Regions from separate parts of the Streptomyces spinoverrucosus genome, predicted to be linked through region 4. Evidence: riboswitches for the same ligand, from Rfam matches in the RefSeq annotation. Region 4 holds a riboswitch; each other region holds the start of a gene.
What was found. A riboswitch is a leader RNA that binds a small molecule or an ion and turns the genes downstream of it on or off. The one in region 4 is predicted to bind cyclic di-AMP.
Positions count from the first base shown of each region.

Region 1: linked by a shared signal. The riboswitch ahead of I2W78_RS23465 (transglycosylase family protein) and the one ahead of I2W78_RS09070 (M23 family metallopeptidase) in region 4 are both predicted to bind cyclic di-AMP.
Region 2: linked by a shared signal. The riboswitch ahead of I2W78_RS03635 (LysM peptidoglycan-binding domain-containing M23 family metallopeptidase) and the one ahead of I2W78_RS09070 (M23 family metallopeptidase) in region 4 are both predicted to bind cyclic di-AMP.
Region 3: linked by a shared signal. The riboswitch ahead of I2W78_RS15885 (transglycosylase SLT domain-containing protein) and the one ahead of I2W78_RS09070 (M23 family metallopeptidase) in region 4 are both predicted to bind cyclic di-AMP.

Region 1 covers NZ_JADPZX010000001.1:5,157,908-5,162,125, forward strand. The annotation lists gene I2W78_RS23460 (LysM peptidoglycan-binding domain-containing protein) at 122-1,252, shown strand; cyclic di-AMP (ydaO/yuaA leader) riboswitch at 1,462-1,641, shown strand; gene I2W78_RS23465 (transglycosylase family protein) at 1,646-2,323, shown strand; gene eno (phosphopyruvate hydratase) at 2,602-3,882, shown strand; gene I2W78_RS23475 (FtsB family cell division protein) at 3,982-4,218, shown strand, end outside.
Region 2 covers NZ_JADPZX010000001.1:779,016-783,233, reverse strand. The annotation lists gene I2W78_RS03655 (aspartate aminotransferase family protein) at 1-255, shown strand, start outside; gene I2W78_RS03650 (helix-turn-helix domain-containing protein) at 342-965, shown strand; gene I2W78_RS03645 (DUF6126 family protein) at 962-1,081, shown strand; gene I2W78_RS03640 (tyrosine-protein phosphatase) at 1,085-1,882, opposite strand; cyclic di-AMP (ydaO/yuaA leader) riboswitch at 2,316-2,477, shown strand; gene I2W78_RS03635 (LysM peptidoglycan-binding domain-containing M23 family metallopeptidase) at 2,480-3,454, shown strand; gene I2W78_RS03630 (SGNH/GDSL hydrolase family protein) at 3,670-4,218, shown strand, end outside.
Region 3 covers NZ_JADPZX010000001.1:3,536,685-3,540,902, forward strand. The annotation lists gene I2W78_RS15880 (CocE/NonD family hydrolase) at 1-1,094, shown strand, start outside; cyclic di-AMP (ydaO/yuaA leader) riboswitch at 1,372-1,552, shown strand; gene I2W78_RS15885 (transglycosylase SLT domain-containing protein) at 1,558-2,046, shown strand; gene I2W78_RS15890 (HAD family hydrolase) at 2,010-2,897, opposite strand; gene I2W78_RS15895 (carboxymuconolactone decarboxylase family protein) at 2,963-3,424, opposite strand; gene fahA (fumarylacetoacetase) at 3,587-4,218, shown strand, end outside.
Region 4 covers NZ_JADPZX010000001.1:2,015,132-2,019,349, forward strand. The annotation lists gene I2W78_RS09065 (GntR family transcriptional regulator) at 1-533, opposite strand, end outside; gene I2W78_RS09070 (M23 family metallopeptidase) at 714-1,478, opposite strand; cyclic di-AMP (ydaO/yuaA leader) riboswitch at 1,491-1,656, opposite strand; gene I2W78_RS09075 (M16 family metallopeptidase) at 1,859-3,247, opposite strand; gene I2W78_RS09080 (M16 family metallopeptidase) at 3,244-4,218, opposite strand, start outside.

The sequences.
Region 1 (4,218 bases), 3.1 Mb from region 4:
CACGTGATCTGCGCGGCATTAACTTGTGACAAGTGATCGACTGCCGATACGTTCACCCATCAGCGCGGCCCCCCGCATCACCCGCCGCGCAGGTCCCTGCTGTCTCGCGAAAGGCCGCCGCATGCTCTCCGGGAACGGTCGTCACCGTCGCCCCCGCCAGGCACCCGCTCTCGTCGTCGCGGCCGGTGTGACCGGCTCCGCCATCGCCATCCCCCTCCTCGGCGCCACCGGCGCGAGTGCGGCCAGCGGGACGACCTGGGACCGGGTCGCGGAGTGCGAGACCGGTGGCTCCTGGAGCGCGGACACGGGCAACGGGTACTTCGGCGGGCTGCAACTCTCCCAGGAGGACTGGGAGAAGTACGGTGGCCTCACCTATGCGGCGAGCGCGGACCGGGCCAGCCGTTCGCAGCAGATCGCCGTCGCCGAGAAGGTCCTCGCGAACCAGGGCGTCGGCGCGTGGGCGACCTGCGGTCCGCTCGTCGGGCTCGACACGGACTCCTCGGCGGCCCGCGTCGACACCGGCGTGGCCGGTGATGCGTCGAGTACGCCGTTGGATACGAGATCCAGCGATTCAGGAAGTCTGTCCAACTCGCTTGGATTGTCCAACTCATCCGGCAGCTCCTACGGCGGCGACACCGGCAGCTCCGACGACTCAAACGGGACCGACGACTCCAACAGCTCCAATGGGGCCAACAGTTCCAATGGGCCCAGCAGATCCGATGCACCCACAGATTCCACCAAACCCACAGAATCGGGCGAATCCACCTCACCCTCCGGCTCCGCCACCCCCGCCACCCCCACCACCTCTCCGTCCGACCCCTCCTCCGGGCCCAGCGGATCCGCCACGTCCCCCGGCTCCAGCGAATCCCCCGAATCGGGCGAATCCCCCTCAACTTCCCTGCTTCCTGGCGTGTCGTCGACCTCGCCGAACACCTCCAGCCTCACCGACACGGGGGCTCTCCTCGGCTCCGGCAAGCACCGCGGGCACAGTGCGGACGAGGGTGCGGCCGACGGTCGTACCGTCGAATCCTCAGGGCGGCACGCCTCGCGCGGTGGGGCCACCACCCGTGCGGCCGTCGACGGTTCGTACACGGTCCGGGAGGGCGACAGCCTCTGGGGGATCGCCGACTCCCTTGGTGTGCAAGGCGGATGGTCCGCGCTCTACGCCGAGAACAAGGACGCCCTCGGCACCGACCCCGACCGCATCCTCCCCGGTCAGACGCTCGATGTCGGCGTCGAGTCGGGCGACTAGCGGTCGCGGGAAATCGCCCACGAACAGCGGGAGTTCACGTCACATTTCGCGCTGAATGTCCGTTTTGGCGAAAGTGTGGGATGAGTCTCAGAAGCCCTGATCGTCTTTGAAATTCCGCCGATCGCGTGTCTACGGTCATGACCGCTCGCCAACGCGAGCCCCGGTTGCCGCAACGCCGAATCCTGCCAGCGGCTGCCCGGGAACAGTCGTCGCGTCAAGCGCCGTAGGCAGGAGCGGGGGACCCAAGGTAAGTGCCGGGCCCGGCAGTTGAGGCGACTCAGCGCCGGCACCGGCTTGGGGTGAAGCCATGCCTTCTACGGAGGTGTGGCCGGGCAACTCATCCGGCCCGAACCCGACAGCTCACCTCGCAGGCGTCGGTGAGGGGATCCAACCATGCTGTTTTCCAGCAAGGGCAAGCACCGTCGTCCGTCCAAGGCCGTTCGCGCCATCGCCGCCGTCGGCGTCACCGGCGCCGCCGCCGTCGCCGCCCCGCTGATGGCGGCCGGCGGCGCCTCCGCAGCCACCGCCTCCGAGTGGGACGCCGTCGCCCAGTGCGAGTCCGGCGGCAACTGGTCCATCAACACCGGCAACGGTTACTACGGCGGTCTGCAGTTCTCCGCCTCGACCTGGGCCGCGTACGGCGGCACGCAGTTCGCCGCCACGGCCGACCAGGCCTCCAAGGAGCAGCAGATCCAGATCGCCGAGAAGGTGCTCGCGGGTCAGGGCAAGGGCGCCTGGCCGGTCTGCGGCAAGGGCCTGTCGAACGCCGCCTACGCCGGCGGCGGCTCCACCGACACCTCGTCCGAGGACACCGCCTCCCGGGCCACCGAGCAGCAGTCGGCCTCCCGTTCACAGGAGCGCCCCGCCGCGAAGGAGACGGTCACCACCCCGACCGGCGAGAAGGTCGAGAAGGGTGACGGCGAGTACAAGGTCGTCGAGGGCGACACCCTCAGCACCATCGCCGCCGAGCACGACGTCAAGGGCGGATGGGAGAAGCTGTTCCAGCTGAACAAGGACATCGTCGAGGACGCCGACCTCATCTACCCGGGCCAGCAGCTGCACCTGAAGTAATACGGGTCCAGATACGGTCCGAGGGACAGACCCCCGTGAGGGTCCCCCCGTCCCCACGGGCTCCCCGCCCCGGTGCGTGTTCCCCCGTACGCACCGGGGCGGGGCTTTTTATGTCACCGTTGTGCATCGACGTCTTTGTTCCGTTCGGAAACAATTTACTCTCGGTTCCGTCCACGAGATGGGCGACCGGCTGGCCGATCGCACGGAGCCGGTTAGGCTCGTCTCGCAGAGCCGCTGCGGTCCTGCTGAACCGCGTCACATCCACGAAGGAGATGCTCGTGCCGTCCATCGACGTCGTCGTAGCCCGGGAAATCCTGGACTCCCGAGGCAACCCCACGGTCGAGGTCGAGGTCGGCCTCGACGACGGCAGCACGGGTCGTGCCGCCGTCCCGTCCGGCGCCTCCACCGGCGCCTTCGAGGCCATCGAGCTCCGCGACGGCGACCCCAACCGCTACCTCGGCAAGGGCGTCGAGAAGGCCGTCCTGGCCGTCATCGAGCAGATCGGCCCGGAGCTGGTCGGTTACGACGCCACCGAGCAGCGCCTGATCGACCAGGCCATGTTCGACCTGGACGCCACCGACAACAAGGGCTCCCTCGGCGCCAACGCCATCCTCGGCGTCTCGCTGGCCGTCGCGCACGCCGCCTCCGAGGCCAGCGACCTGCCGCTGTTCCGCTACCTGGGCGGCCCCAACGCGCACCTGCTGCCGGTGCCGATGATGAACATCCTGAACGGCGGCTCGCACGCCGACTCCAACGTGGACATCCAGGAGTTCATGATCGCCCCGATCGGCGCGGAGTCCTTCTCCGAGGCCCTGCGCTGGGGCGCCGAGGTCTACCACACCCTGAAGAAGGTCCTGAAGAACAAGGGCCTGGCCACCGGCCTCGGCGACGAGGGCGGCTTCGCCCCGAACCTCGGCTCCAACCGCGACGCCCTCGACCTCATCCTGGAGGCGATCAAGGAGGCCGGCTACACCCCCGGCGAGCAGATCGCCCTCGCCCTCGACGTCGCCGCGTCCGAGTTCTACAAGGACGGCGTGTACGTCTTCGAGGGCAAGGAGCGCTCGGCCGCCGAGATGACCGAGTACTACGCCGAGCTGGTCGACGCGTACCCGCTGGTCTCCATCGAGGACCCGCTGTTCGAGGACGACTGGGAGGGCTGGAAGACCATCACCGCCAAGCTCGGTGACAAGGTCCAGCTCGTCGGTGACGACCTGTTCGTCACCAACCCGGAGCGCCTGGCCCGCGGCATCGAGGAGGGCGCCGGCAACGCGCTGCTGGTCAAGGTCAACCAGATCGGCTCGCTGACCGAGACCCTGGACGCCGTCGAGCTGGCCCAGCGCAACGGTTTCAAGTGCATGATGTCCCACCGCTCCGGCGAGACCGAGGACGTCACCATCGCCGACCTCGCCGTCGCCACCAACTGCGGCCAGATCAAGACCGGCGCCCCGGCCCGCTCCGAGCGTGTCGCCAAGTACAACCAGCTGCTGCGCATCGAGGAGATCCTCGACGACGCCGCGGTGTACGCGGGCCGCTCGGCCTTTCCCCGCTTCAAGGGCTGAGTGATCACCGCCTCGTAGGAAGCGTCGTACGTACGTCCCCGTACTCGGTCCCGTACCGTGTGCGGGGACGTACGCGCGTGGACGGGAGGCGGAAACCAGATGGCCGTGAAGGACCGGGACCGTTTCTCCACCGCGACCAGGATCCGGCTGCTCGGCGAACAGACGGCGGCCCGCGTCTACCGCTCCCAGACCCGCCGCCAGGCCCGCCGCTCCCGGCTGACCGGCCGCGCCGCACTGCTCGCGCTCGTCGTCTGCTCGCTGGTCGTCGCCCTCGCCTATCCGATAAGGCAGTACGTCGCCCAGCGCGCCGAGATCGCCGACCTGCGGCGGGAGAAG
Region 2 (4,218 bases), 1.2 Mb from region 4:
CTGCAGGCCGCCCGCAAGGGGCTGTTCGCGCAGATGGTCGTCGTACCGCTGCTTCAGCGGCACCGGATCCTCACCCAGGTCTCCGGCGACCACCTGGAGGTGATCAAGCTGATTCCGCCGCTGATCATCGGGGAGCGGGAGGTGGACCGGTTCGTGGACGCCTTCACGGCGGTGATGGACGACGCGCACAGCGGGGGCGGGCTGGTGTGGGACTTCGGGAAGACGCTGGTGAAGCAGGCGGTGGCCAACCGCTGACGCTGACGCTGACCGGATCGGCCGGTGCGGTTTGCCTCTGAGGCAAGAAATTTGCCGCTCAGGCAAAGCTCGGGCTGAATGGAGATATGAACTCCTCCGCCTCCGAGCCCGGGGCCGAGCCGGCCGACGGTCTGCCGGCGGTCGCCCCGCAACTCCGTGACCTGCGCCGCCGGGCCTCCCTCACCCTGGAGGCCGCCGCCCGTGCCGCCGGGCTGTCACCCGCTCACCTCTCCCGGCTGGAGACCGGGCAGCGCCAGCCCTCGCTTCCGATGCTGCTGGCACTCGCCCGCATCTACGGTACGACCGTCTCGGAGCTGCTCGGCGAGACGGTCGCCGACCGGGACGCCGTCGTGCGCGCCGCCGACATGGAGCCGACCGGCGCGGGCGGCTGGACGTACTGGCAGGCCGGCGCGCCCGGGCGGGGCATGCAGGCCCTGCGGGTGCACGTGCCGTACGCCTCCCAGGGCGACATCGTGCGGTTGCACCCCGGTGAGGAGTGGCTGTACGTCCTCAAGGGGCGGCTGCGCCTGCGCCTGGGGGACGCCGAGCACCGGCTCGGCCCCGGCGACAGCGCCCACTTCGACTCGCTGACCCCGCATCGCATCGCCGCCCAGGACCGGGGCGGGGCCGACCTTCTCTTCGTCCACACCCTGCTGCAGAGCCCCACGGCCGCGCTGTGCCTCGGCCCCGTCACGGGAGACACACCATGAGTGACATCGAGCAGAAGCTTCCCCGGGGCATCTGGCTCCGGTTGTTGATCTATGTCGTCGCGGGGCACCTCTTCGCCGCATTCCTCTACCTGCTGTTCGAGGTAGGGGCCAAGTAGGGGTCAGGCGAGCAGGCGGTCGCGCAGCCGCTCCCGGGTCTCGGGGGTGACGGCCAGCCCCTGCTCCAGATAGGTGTCGACACCGCCCCAGGTCTCCTCGATGGTCTCGATCGCCGCCGTCAGATACTCGGCACGCGCGTCGAAGAGCGGGCTGAGCAGCTCCATGACCTCCGGGGAGTAGGCGGAGGCGGAGCTGCTGCTGCGGTGCACCTTGTAGCGGCGGTGCTTGGCGTTGGACTCCAGGTAGTCGGCGAGGATCGCCTCGCGCTCCACGCCCAGCGCGAGCAGGGTGACGGCGATCGACAGCCCGGCGCGGTCCTTGCCCGCCGCGCAGTGCATCAGCGCGGGGACGCTGTCCTCGGCGAGCGCGTGCAGCACCTGGGAGTGCTCGGCGGTGCGCTCCTTGATGATCGCGCGGTACGAGGTGATCATCCGGTTGGCGGCCTTGCCGTCGGCCAGAATCCCGCGCAGCTGCTCCAGATCGCCGTCCCGGACCATCTTCCAGAACTCCGCGCCGTCCGCCGGATCCGTCAGCGGCAGGTTGACGTTGCGCACGCCCGGCAGGTCGACGTCCGGGCCCTCCAGCTTCTGGTCCGCGGCATTGCGGAAGTCGAAGATCGTGTGCAGCCCGAGCGAGGCGAGGAACGCGGCGTCCTCCGCGGTGGCATGCGCGAGGTGGCCGCTGCGGAACAGCACCCCCTGCCGCACCCGGCGCCCGTCCACGGTCGGCAGTCCGCCCACATCACGGAAGTTGCGCACTCCGGCCAGTTCCGGCTCGGTCGACGGCACCTGCTGCGTCACGGGGGCTCCCTCCCCTCGGCCCCGTCGGCGCGGCTCGTCGACGGGCACGTCCCCTGACGATACGACACCGATGCCTGGGCCAATGAGTTGTCCACAGGTGGTGACGCGGAGTTGGAGCACATCTGGGCTTTCTGTCCGAATTGAGCCCTTCGTTCCAACTCGCTCTGGAATAAAGGAACCTGGAGCGGGGTCACGTGAGCAGCGTCATATCCGTGACCGAGCGTCGCCCGTCATGTTCACGTAATTCACATGCTTATCAAGGGCGTTTACGGAGAATGGTGACGCCGTAATGCACGGAGTGTGACCGGAATTCAGGTGAACGGATCACGAAAACGGCGTTCCTGTGGAACCTCTTGCTTGTCCCGTTGCGTCTTGGTCGCTTACGTTCCACACCGATCCGGGCGGACGCCGAATCCTGCCGCCGCCCGGTGCCCGCGCAAACTCACCCGTGTTCGGCAGGAGCGGGGGACCCACAGGTAGAACCGCCTGTTCCGGTCTCCGGAACAGGCTTGGGGTAAAGCCGCGCTTCGGCGCCGGCCGGACATCTCCAGTCCGCACCCGACAGCTCACCTCGCAGGCGCCGGAGAGGAATTCGCCATGCCCGCGAAGGGTAAGCACCGCCGTCCGAAGACCCAGCGCTTCACCCGCTCCATCGCCGTCGCCGGAACCGGTGGCGCCGCACTCGCCCTCCCGCTCATGGGGGCCGCCGGCGCCCACGCCGCCACTCCCCAGTCCGCCCCGGAAAAGGCCGTGCAGTCGGCCCCGACCGAGAAGGCGGCCGTCCAGCAGAAGGCCGCCGAAAAGAAGTCCGCCGCCAAGAAGGCGGGTGTGCGGACGTATTCGGTGAAGGTCGGCGACTACCTCTCGAAGATCGCCGACGAGCAGAACGTCAGCGGCGGCTGGCAGCGGCTCTACGAGGACAACCGTGAGGCGGTCGGCCAGGACCCGTCGCTCATCCACCCCGGTCTGAAGCTCACCATCGGCAAGAAGGCCGCGGCGAGCAGCGACAAGCCGTCGTCCGCTTCCGCCCCCTCCGCGGCCAAGTCGTCGGCGTCGACGCAGACGTCGCAGTCCTCGAACGCCTCCGAGTCCGCCAACGCCTCCGAGCCCGCGGCGCAGTCGTCCGAGGCCTCCACCCAGACCGCCGACGCCGGCACCGCCGGCGGCTTCTCCGCCCCCGTGGACGGCGCCGCCGTCGGCACCGCCTACCGCGTCGCGGGCAGCATGTGGTCCAGCGGCTACCACACCGGCGTCGACTTCGCGGCCCCGAGCGGCACCCCGCTCAAGGCCGTCGGCGCGGGCACGGTCGTCTCCGCGGGCTGGGCCGGCGCGTACGGCAACCAGGTCGTCATCAAGCTCGCCGACGGCTACTACGCGCAGTACGCCCACCTGTCCTCCCTCTCGGTCTCCAGCGGCCAGACCGTGAGCGCGGGCCAGCAGATCGGCCTCTCCGGCTCGACCGGCAACTCCACGGGACCGCACCTGCACTTCGAGATCCGCACCACGCCGGACTACGGCTCGGACATCGACCCGGTCGCCTACCTCCGCTCCAAGGGCGTCTCCGTCGGCTGACGACGCGCCGCCCACGCCACCGAAGGCCGGACCCGATCCCCGGGTCCGGCCTTCGGCGTCCCCGCCCGTTGGCAGGCCTTATTCCGCAGTTGACCAATCCTTTGGCCGTGGCCTTTCTCACCGTCCGTCAACCCCTTCCTACGGTCGCGTAGGTCACATTCGAAGGGGAATGATGTTCCGACGTGGCAGACGATTCGAAGAATGACAGCAGATCAGTGATCGGGTCGTACGTGGCGGTGGGGGACAGCTTCACCGAGGGCGTCGGCGACCCCGGCCCCGACGGGGCGTTCGTCGGCTGGGCCGACCGGTTCGCCGTACTGCTCGCGGACCGCCGACCCGAAGGCGACTTCCAATACACCAACCTCGCCGTGCGCGGCAAGCTGCTCGACCAGATCGTGGCGGACCAGGTTCCGCAGGCCATCGAACTCGCTCCGGACCTGGTCTCGTTCTGCGCCGGCGGCAACGACATCATCCGCCCGGGCACCGACCCGGACGACGTGGCCGACCGCTTCGAGCGGTCGGTCGCCGCGCTGACCGCGGCCGCGGGCACCGTGCTGGTGACGACCGGCTTCGACACCCGGCGCGTCCCCCTGCTGAGGCACCTGCGCGGCAAGATCGCCACCTACAACGGGCATGTGCGGGCCATCGCCGACCGGTACGGCTGCCCGGTCCTCGACCTGTGGTCGCTCAAGTCCGTTCAGGACCGCCGCGCCTGGGACGACGACCGGCTGCACCTCTCACCCGAGGGGCACACGCGCGTGGCC
Region 3 (4,218 bases), 1.5 Mb from region 4:
AGGACACGGGGGCGATGTCCGAGCCACTGCTGCGTTCCTACGTCATGGAGGCGCATCCCCCGGCGACGGTGTACGACACGCTGCCCGGCCGCTGGGTCGGCGAGCCCGCATGGCCCTCGCCCAACGTGACGACGGTCACGCACGCCCTCCGGGGTGAGCCCGTCCTCGTCCGGTCCCCGCAGCACACCGGCCTCGACGCGGGGCGTTTCTTCCCGTTCGGCAACGAGGCCGACCTGCCGCCGGACCAGCGGGAGGAGGACGCGCGCGGGGCGTGCTTCGACTTCGCCGTGCCGGAGGAGACGTGGGTGCTGGGGCGGCCGCGGGTGCGGCTGCGGCTGACGTCGGAGGTGCCGCGCGGGCAGGTGATCGCGCGTGTGTGCGATGTGGCGCCGGATGGATCCTCGACCCTGGTGACGCGGGGTGTGATGAACCTCTCCGCGCGCGAGGGGCGCGACCGGACCGTGCCGTGGATCCCGGGGGCCACCGAGGACGTCACCTTCGAGCTCAACGGCGTCGGGTACGCCTTCCCGCCCGGCCACCGCATCCGCCTCGCCGTCTCCTCCGCGTACTGGCCCTGGATCTGGCCCCAGCCGGACACGGCCGCCGGCTTCACCCTGGACCCGTCCGGCAGCGCGCTCGAACTCCCGGTACGCGCGCGTGCGGTGGTCTCGCCCCACACCTTCGAGGAGCCGGAGCAGTCCGAGCCGCTCGGCGTCGCCTATCCGGCCACCCTCGACGAACCGCGCCCCGAGCGGCTGGTCGTGCGGGACGTGGCCAAGGGCGAGTGGCGGTTGGAGGTCGACCCGCGCTACGGCGGCACGCGGATGTATCCCGACGGGCTGGAGTTCACCGAGGACGCGCTGGAGACGTACACCATCCGCGACGACGATCCGTTGTCCGCCCGCACCCGCTCGGACTGGTCGATCCGGCTGCACCGCCCGGAGCTCGCCTGGGACACGACGATCCGGACGCGGTCGGAGATTGCCTGCACCGCGGAGGACTTTCTGTCCTCGAATGAGGTGATTTGCACCTCCGGTGAAGAGGTGGTCTTCCATCGCACCTGGGAGCAGCGAATTCCACGGACCGCCGGTTGAGAGGGACTTGGGCTCATTGCCCGATTTGCCGCGCTTCTGAACGGGCGTGAGTTGGCTCACGCCAGCACCTTCACAGATCCCCCACACGCATCCCTCGATCCGCCTTTACGGACCGCCGAGTTGACGCTTGCGAACTGCAAAGGATCAAGCACTGCAAAACCCCCATTCGAAGATCAAATCCCGCAATAAGCGAATCCGCTACTTGTTTCGGACATGTGCTCCCGCATACGTTCCTGGCCAGTCGGGCGGAACGCCGAATCCTGCCGCCGCCCGCACCACCCATGACGGACTCATTCACCGCACGGCAGGAGCGGGGGAACCCAGGTAAGCCGCCGGGCCGGACGTCGTATTCCCGACGCACCGGAACGGCTTGGGGTGAAGTCGCAACCGCAAGGGCGCGACCGGGCACCTCCCCGCCCGAACCCGACAGCTCACCTCGCAGGCGTCGGAGAGGACAACCCCCATGTCTGCAAACGGTCAGAACGCCCGCTCCCGCTCTGCACGTATCGCCCGCAAGCTCGCCGTCGTCGGTACCGGCGCGGCCGTGCTCGCCCTCCCGCTGATCGGGGCCACCAGCGCCTCCGCCGCCACCCCCACGGCCGCCACCGCCGTGAGCACCGCCACGACGTACCCGGACAACCTCGACGGCTGGATCCGCGAGTCGCTCGCCGTCATGGCGCAGCACGGCATTCCGGGCTCGTACGCGGGCATCCACCGCAACATCATGCGTGAGTCGTCCGGCAACCCGGCCGCCATCAACAACTGGGACTCCAACGCCGCCAAGGGCACCCCGTCGAAGGGCCTGCTCCAGGTCATCGACCCGACCTTCGCGGCCTACCACGTGCCCGGCACGGCGTACGACCCGTACGACCCGGTCGCCAACATCACCGCCGCCTGCAACTACGCGGCCGACCGCTACGGCTCCATCGACAACGTCTTCGGCCCGTACTGAGCCGGGAGCCTGGGCGCGTACTGAGCCCGGGCGAGGAGTCGTTCGAGGACGACGGCGATGCCGTCGTCCTCGTTCGACAGGGTGATCTCGTCGGCCACCGCCTTGAGTTCGGGGTGGGCGTTGGCCATGGCGACGCCGTGGGCCGCCCAGTCGAACATGGGGATGTCGTTGGGCATGTCCCCGAAGGCGATGGTCTGTTGCGGGCCAAGGCCCAGATGCCGGGCCGCCAGCGCCAGCCCGGTCGCCTTGGTGATACCGCACGGCTGGAGCTCGACCGTCCCCGGCCCCGACATGGTGACGGTCGCGAGCGAGCCGACCGCGGTGCGGGCCACCGCCGCCAACTCGTCGTCGGACAGGGTCGGATGGCGCAGCAGCACCTTGCTGATCGGCGCGCACCACAGGTCGTCGCGATGTTCGACCCGCACCGCGGGCAGCGTGGGGTGCGGCATCAGATAGCCGGGCTCGATGAGCGTGAGCCCGTCGACGCCGTCCTGGTCGACGGCCGCGTACACCTGGCCGACCTCGGCCTCGATCTTGCCGAGGGCGGTCTCGGCGAGTTCCCGGTCCAACGTGACGGACCACAGCAGACGGTCCGCGCCGGCGTCGTACAACTGCGCGCCCTGCCCGCACACCGCGAGCCCCCCGCCGCCCAGGAACTCCAGCAGCGGCCGCACTCTCGGTGCCGGCCGTCCGGTCACCACCAGATGCCGGGCACCGGCCGCCGAGACCCGCGCGAGCGCGGCGAGCGAACGGTCGGAGACCGTGTCGTCGCCACGGAGCAGGGTTCCGTCCAGGTCAGTGGCGATGAGGGCGTATTCGATGCGCGCGGCATATGCGGTGGGTGCGGCCATGATCAGAGAATACGGACACCGCACCCACACCGTTCATCCCCAACTATCTTCTACCTGTCTGCTTTTCACCCCCACGTGGTGCCCGCCGGCTCCCCGATCGTGGTGTTGATCCGGTTGAACATGTTCGTCAGCGAGATGGTCAGGATGAGCGCCGACAGTTCCTTCTCGTCGAAGTGGTCGGCGACCTCGTCCCACAACGCGTCCGGAACCGACTCGTCCGAGCGGTCGGCGAGCCGTGTCATCCGCTCCGCGAGCGTCAGCGCGGCGCGCTCGGCGTCGCTGTAGTAGGGCGCGTGCCGCCAGGCGGCGACCGAGTCGATGCGCTCCTCGCTCACGCCCGCCTTGCGCAGATTGTGCACGTGCCCGTACACACACGCGCCGCACCCGTTGATCTGGCTGGCCCGCAGCCCCACGAGCTCCGCGAGCTCCTGGGACAGGCCGCCCTCCCCGATGGCTTGCGAAAGGGCGCCGATGCCCTTCATCGCGTTCGGGAGAACGTACGCCGGGTTCGTCATCCGTGCCTGCATGGTGCCGCCTCCTGTTGTCAGTGGCCGATGCGATGCTTGCTTTCACTGCACTGACGGATCGGAGGCGGTCGTTGTGACGGGGCAGCGAGACGAACAGGGGCCACCGCCGTAACGTGATCCGCGACCGCATGGACCGCGCGTACGAAAGTGAGGCAGCACCCCATGCCCCCCTTCGATGTCCCCGAGGATGACCCCTTCGGTCCGCACAACCTTCCGTACGGTGTGTTCTCACCCGTCGGCTCCACCGAGCGGACGGTCGGTGTCCGCCTCGGTGACCACGTCCTCGACGCCGGCGCGGCCGCACTGGCGCTCGGCTCCCCGTACGCCGACCTGCTGGCCCGCCCGACCCTGAACCCGCTGCTCGCGGCGGGCCGCACCGCCTGGTCGGACGTCCGGCGCGCCCTGACCGCCTGGGTCACCGTGCCCTCCCACCGCGAGACCCTCGCGCCCCTGTTGCACCCGCTCTCCTCGGTGACCCTGCACCTCCCCTTCGAGGTCGCGGACTACGTCGACTTCTACGCGTCCGAGAACCACGCCCGGAACGTCGGGCAGATCTTCCGCCCCGACGCGGCCGACTCCCTCACCCCCAACTGGAAGCATCTGCCGATCGGTTACCACGGCCGCTCCGGCACGGTCGTCGTCTCCGGCACGGACGTCGTCCGCCCCTCCGGCCAGCGCAAGGCCCCGGCCGACGCCACCCCGGTCTTCGGCCAGTCCGTCCGCCTGGACATCGAGGCCGAGGTCGGCTTCGTGGTCGGCGTCCCGTCGGCGATGGGCACGCCCGTACCGCTGTC
Region 4 (4,218 bases):
TCCACGATCGCGCCGTGCTCCGTCCACGACTCCATGGGGCTGACCGGCGCCTCCACCGCGTACATCCAGGCGATCTTGTGCCGCAGCTGGGTCAGCATGGCGATCAGCGCGGGGCTGCCGGAGGCCTGGGCGAGCGTCTCGTGGAACCAGCCGCCCAAGGAGCGCAGGTCCTCGCTGTTGCCCCGCCTGGCCCGCTCCTGGCCCAGCCGGACCAGGCCGCGCAGCACCTTCAGATGGGCCTCGGTGCGCCGCTGGGCGGCCCGGGAGGCGCCGAGCGGTTCCAGCAGCATGCGCATCTCCAGCAGGTCGGCGGCCTCCTGCTCGGTCGGTTCCGCCACGCACGCGCCCGCGTGCCGCCGGGTCACCACGAAGCCCTCGGCCTCCAGCGTGCGCAGGGCCTCCCGGACGGGGACGCGCGAGACGCCGTAGCGGCGCGCGAGGAGTTCCTCGGTGAGCCGGCCGCCACGCTCGTAGACACCCGCGACGATGTCGTCCCGGATCGCCGTGCACACCGAGTGCGCCGGAATACGCATGACCGACCTCCGCCTTAATCCCCGTGAAACGTCGACGATTGACGTGTGTTCCGTGACTCTATTGCAATGAGCCGGAATTTCCGATGGCGGGCCGGAATCCATGGATATTTTTTGGACATACAGGCGTACGAAACGCCGAAAGCCCCGGCTCGTGAGCCGGGGCCGCGGGCTGATCCGCTGTCAGACGGAGACGCCGTGCGAGCGGAGGTAGGCGACCGGATCGATGTCCGTGCCGTACTCCGCGGTTGTCCGGGCCTCGAAGTGCAGATGCGCTCCGGTGACGTTGCCGGTGGCGCCGGACAGGGCGATCTGCTGCCCCGGGGTGACCGTCTGGCCCACCGAGACCGCGACGGACGACAGGTGACCGTACTGGGTGTACGTACCATCGTTCATCTTGATCACGACTTGATTGCCGTACGCCCCACCCCAGCCGGCCTCGACCACGGTGCCGGAGCCGACCGCGTGCACGGGCGTACCGCTCGCGGCGTGGAAGTCGACACCGGTGTGGCTGCCGGAGGACCACAGGGAGCCGCCGGCCTGGTAGCCGGTGGAGACGTAGGAGCCGCTGATCGGCACCACATAGGTGTTGAGACGCTTGCGCTCGGCCTCGCGGGCGGCGCGCTCCTTGGCCTCGCGCGCCTCCTTGGCCCGTTCCTCCGCGCGCTTCTTGGCGGCCGCCTCGGCCTTCTTCTCGGCGGCGGCCTCCGCCGCGGCCTGCTCCTGAGCGGCGGCCTGGGCGTCTATCTGCTCGGCGACCGAGTCGCCGATGGTGATCACCGGGAGCAGGCCGGTCTGCTCGGCCGCGGGCTCGGCGGCGAGCGCGGGAACGGCCAGGGTGCCGATGACGCCGGTCGTGGTGAGCGCCGCGACGCCCGTCGCGTGGGCGGCGGTGCGCTTCATCCGGCTGGGACGACGATGCTTCCCGGTGGCGCGCGTGAACGCCATGTAGTGGCTGGTCCTTTCCTTCCCTCTCGCCTACCGGGTTAGCTGACGGGTTCGGAGCAGGAAGGTCTCCTACGGACGCCCTCGCTGCGCGCGGGCGTCCGATTCACCCCAGGGACTGCACGATTGGGTCCCCGGCTCCCCTGGCTCGCGCCGTACGGGGACTCGGCGATGGCTGTCCGGTGCCGCGGGCGCGGCGCACTGCCTGACGGACAGCCCGGAAGACGCTAAGCGGGACGTCTTTCAATCCCCAAACGCATCAGGGGGTTTGTAGCGCATCCCACAGGTCAGACAGGCAACCTCTCCCCCAATTCGGACATAAAGGGGCCCTGGTGACGGATCCGTCACCAGGGCCCCTACGCGCGCGTGCCGTTCGGCGGCCTCTACTCGGCCGTCACGACGGTGACCTCGCCGATGCCGAGCGCCTCGACGGGCGCCTTGATCTGCGCCGCGTCACCGACGAGCACCGTCACCAGACGGTCCACCGGGAAGGCGTTGACGACGGCCGCGGTGGCCTCCACCGTCCCGGTCGCGGCGAGCTGCTGATACAGCGTCGCCTGGTAGTCGTCGGGCAGGTGCTGCTCGACCTGGTCGGCCAGGGTGCCCGCCACGGCCGCCGCGGTCTCGTACTTCAGCGGCGCCACACCGACGAGGTTCTGCACGGCGACGTCCCGCTCGGCGTCCGTGAGGCCCTCGGCGGCGAGCCTGCGCAGCACCGTCCACAGGTCCTCCAGCGCGGGGCCGGTGTTCGGCGTGTCGACGGAACCGCTGATGGCGAGCAGCGAGGCGCCGGTGCCGTCGGAGGTGGAGCGCAGCACCTGGCCGAACGAGCGCACCCCGTAGGTGTAGCCCTTCTCCTCGCGCAGGACGCGGTCCAGACGGGAGGTGAGGGTGCCGCCCAGGCAGTACGTGCCGAGCACCTGGGCCGGCCACACGCGGTCGTGCCGGTCGGGGCCGACGCGGCCGATCAGCAGCTGGGTCTGGACGGCGCCGGGGCGGTCCACGATGACCACGCGGCCGGTGTCGTCGGCGGTCACCGGCGGCACGGGCCGCGGCTGCGCCTGGGAGCCCGCCCAGGCGCCCAGGGTGTCGCCGAGCAGCGCGTCGAGGTCCACGCCGGTGAGGTCGCCGACGACCACGGCGGTGGCGGTGGCGGGGCGGACGTGCCGCTCGTAGAAGGCGCGCACGGCGGCGGAGTCGATCTTCTGGACCGTCTCCTCCGTGCCCTGGCGCGGACGCGACATGCGCGAGGTCGCCGGGAACAGCTCCTTGGAGAGCTCCTTGGCGGCCCGCCGGGCGGGGTTGGCCAGCTCGTGCGGGATCTCGTCCAGGCGGTTGCGGACCAGCCGCTCGACCTCGCTGTCGGCGAACGCGGGCGCCCTGAGGGCGTCGGCGAGCAACCCCAGGGCCTTGGACAGGCGGGAGGCCGGGACCTCCAGGCTCAGCCGGACGCCAGGGTGGTCGGCGTGCGAGTCGAGGGTGGCGCCGCAGCGCTCCAGCTCGGCGGCGAACTCCTCGGCGGAGTGCTTGTCGGTGCCCTCGGAGAAGGCCCGGGCCATGATCGTGGCGACGCCGTCGAGGCCGGCCGGCTCGGCGTCCAGGGGCGCGCCGAGGAGCACCTCGACGGCGACGACCTGCTGGCCGGGGCGGTGGCAGCGCAGGACCGTCAGGCCGTTGTCGAGCGTCCCGCGCGTGGGGGCCGGGAAGGCCCAGGGGCGGGCCTCGCCCGCCTGCGGCTGGGGGTGGAAGTCCATCGTGGCGAGCTCGGTCACTGGGCAGCCTCCTCGGTGTCGTCGGTGGCGGCGGCTTCGGCGCCGTCGCTGTCGTCGGTGGCTTCGGGGGCGGTGGGCTCGTAGACCAGCACCGCGCGGTTGTCGGGCCGCAGGCGGGCCTTGGCGACCTCCTGAACCTCCTCGGCCGTCACTTCGAGCACGCGCTGGACGGCCGTGAGGGCGAGCTTCGGGTCGCCGAACAGCACGGCGTACCGGCACAGTTCGTCGGCGCGGCCGGCGACCGTGCCGAGCCGGTCCAGCCATTCACGCTCCAACTGGGCCTGGGCGCGCTCCATTTCCTCGGCCGTCGGGCCCTCCTCGGCGAACCGGGCGAGCTCCTCGTCGATGGCGGCCTCGATGACCGGCACCTCGACGTCCCCGGACGTCTTCACGTCCAGCCACCCCAGGGAAGGCGCTCCGGCCAGCCGCAGCAGGCCGAACCCGGCCGCGACCGCCGTACGGTCCCGTCGTACCAGCCGGTTGTACAGGCGGGACGACTCGCCGCCGCCGAGGATGGTCAGCGCGAGGTCGGCCGCGTCGCACGTGCGCGTGCCGTCGTGCGGGAGCCGGTAGGCGGCCATCAGGGCGCGCGCCGGGACCTCCTCCTCGACGATCTCGCGCAGCTGCCCGCCGATGATCTCGGGCAGCGAGCCGTCGCGCGGGGCGGGCTTGCCGTCGTGCGAGGCGATGGAGCCGAAGTACTTCTCGATCCAGGCCAGCGTCTGCACCGGGTCGATGTCACCGACGACCGAGAGCACCGCGTTGTTGGGCGCGTAGTACGTGCGGAAGAACGCGCGCGCGTCCTCCAGGGTCGCCGCGTCCAGGTCGGCCATGGAGCCGATCGGCGTGTGGTGGTAGGGGTGCCCCTCCGGGTAGACGAGGGCGGTGAGCTTCTCGAAGGCGGTCCCGTAGGGGACGTTGTCGTAGCGCTGCCGGCGCTCGTTCTTGACGACGTCCCGCTGGTTCTCCAT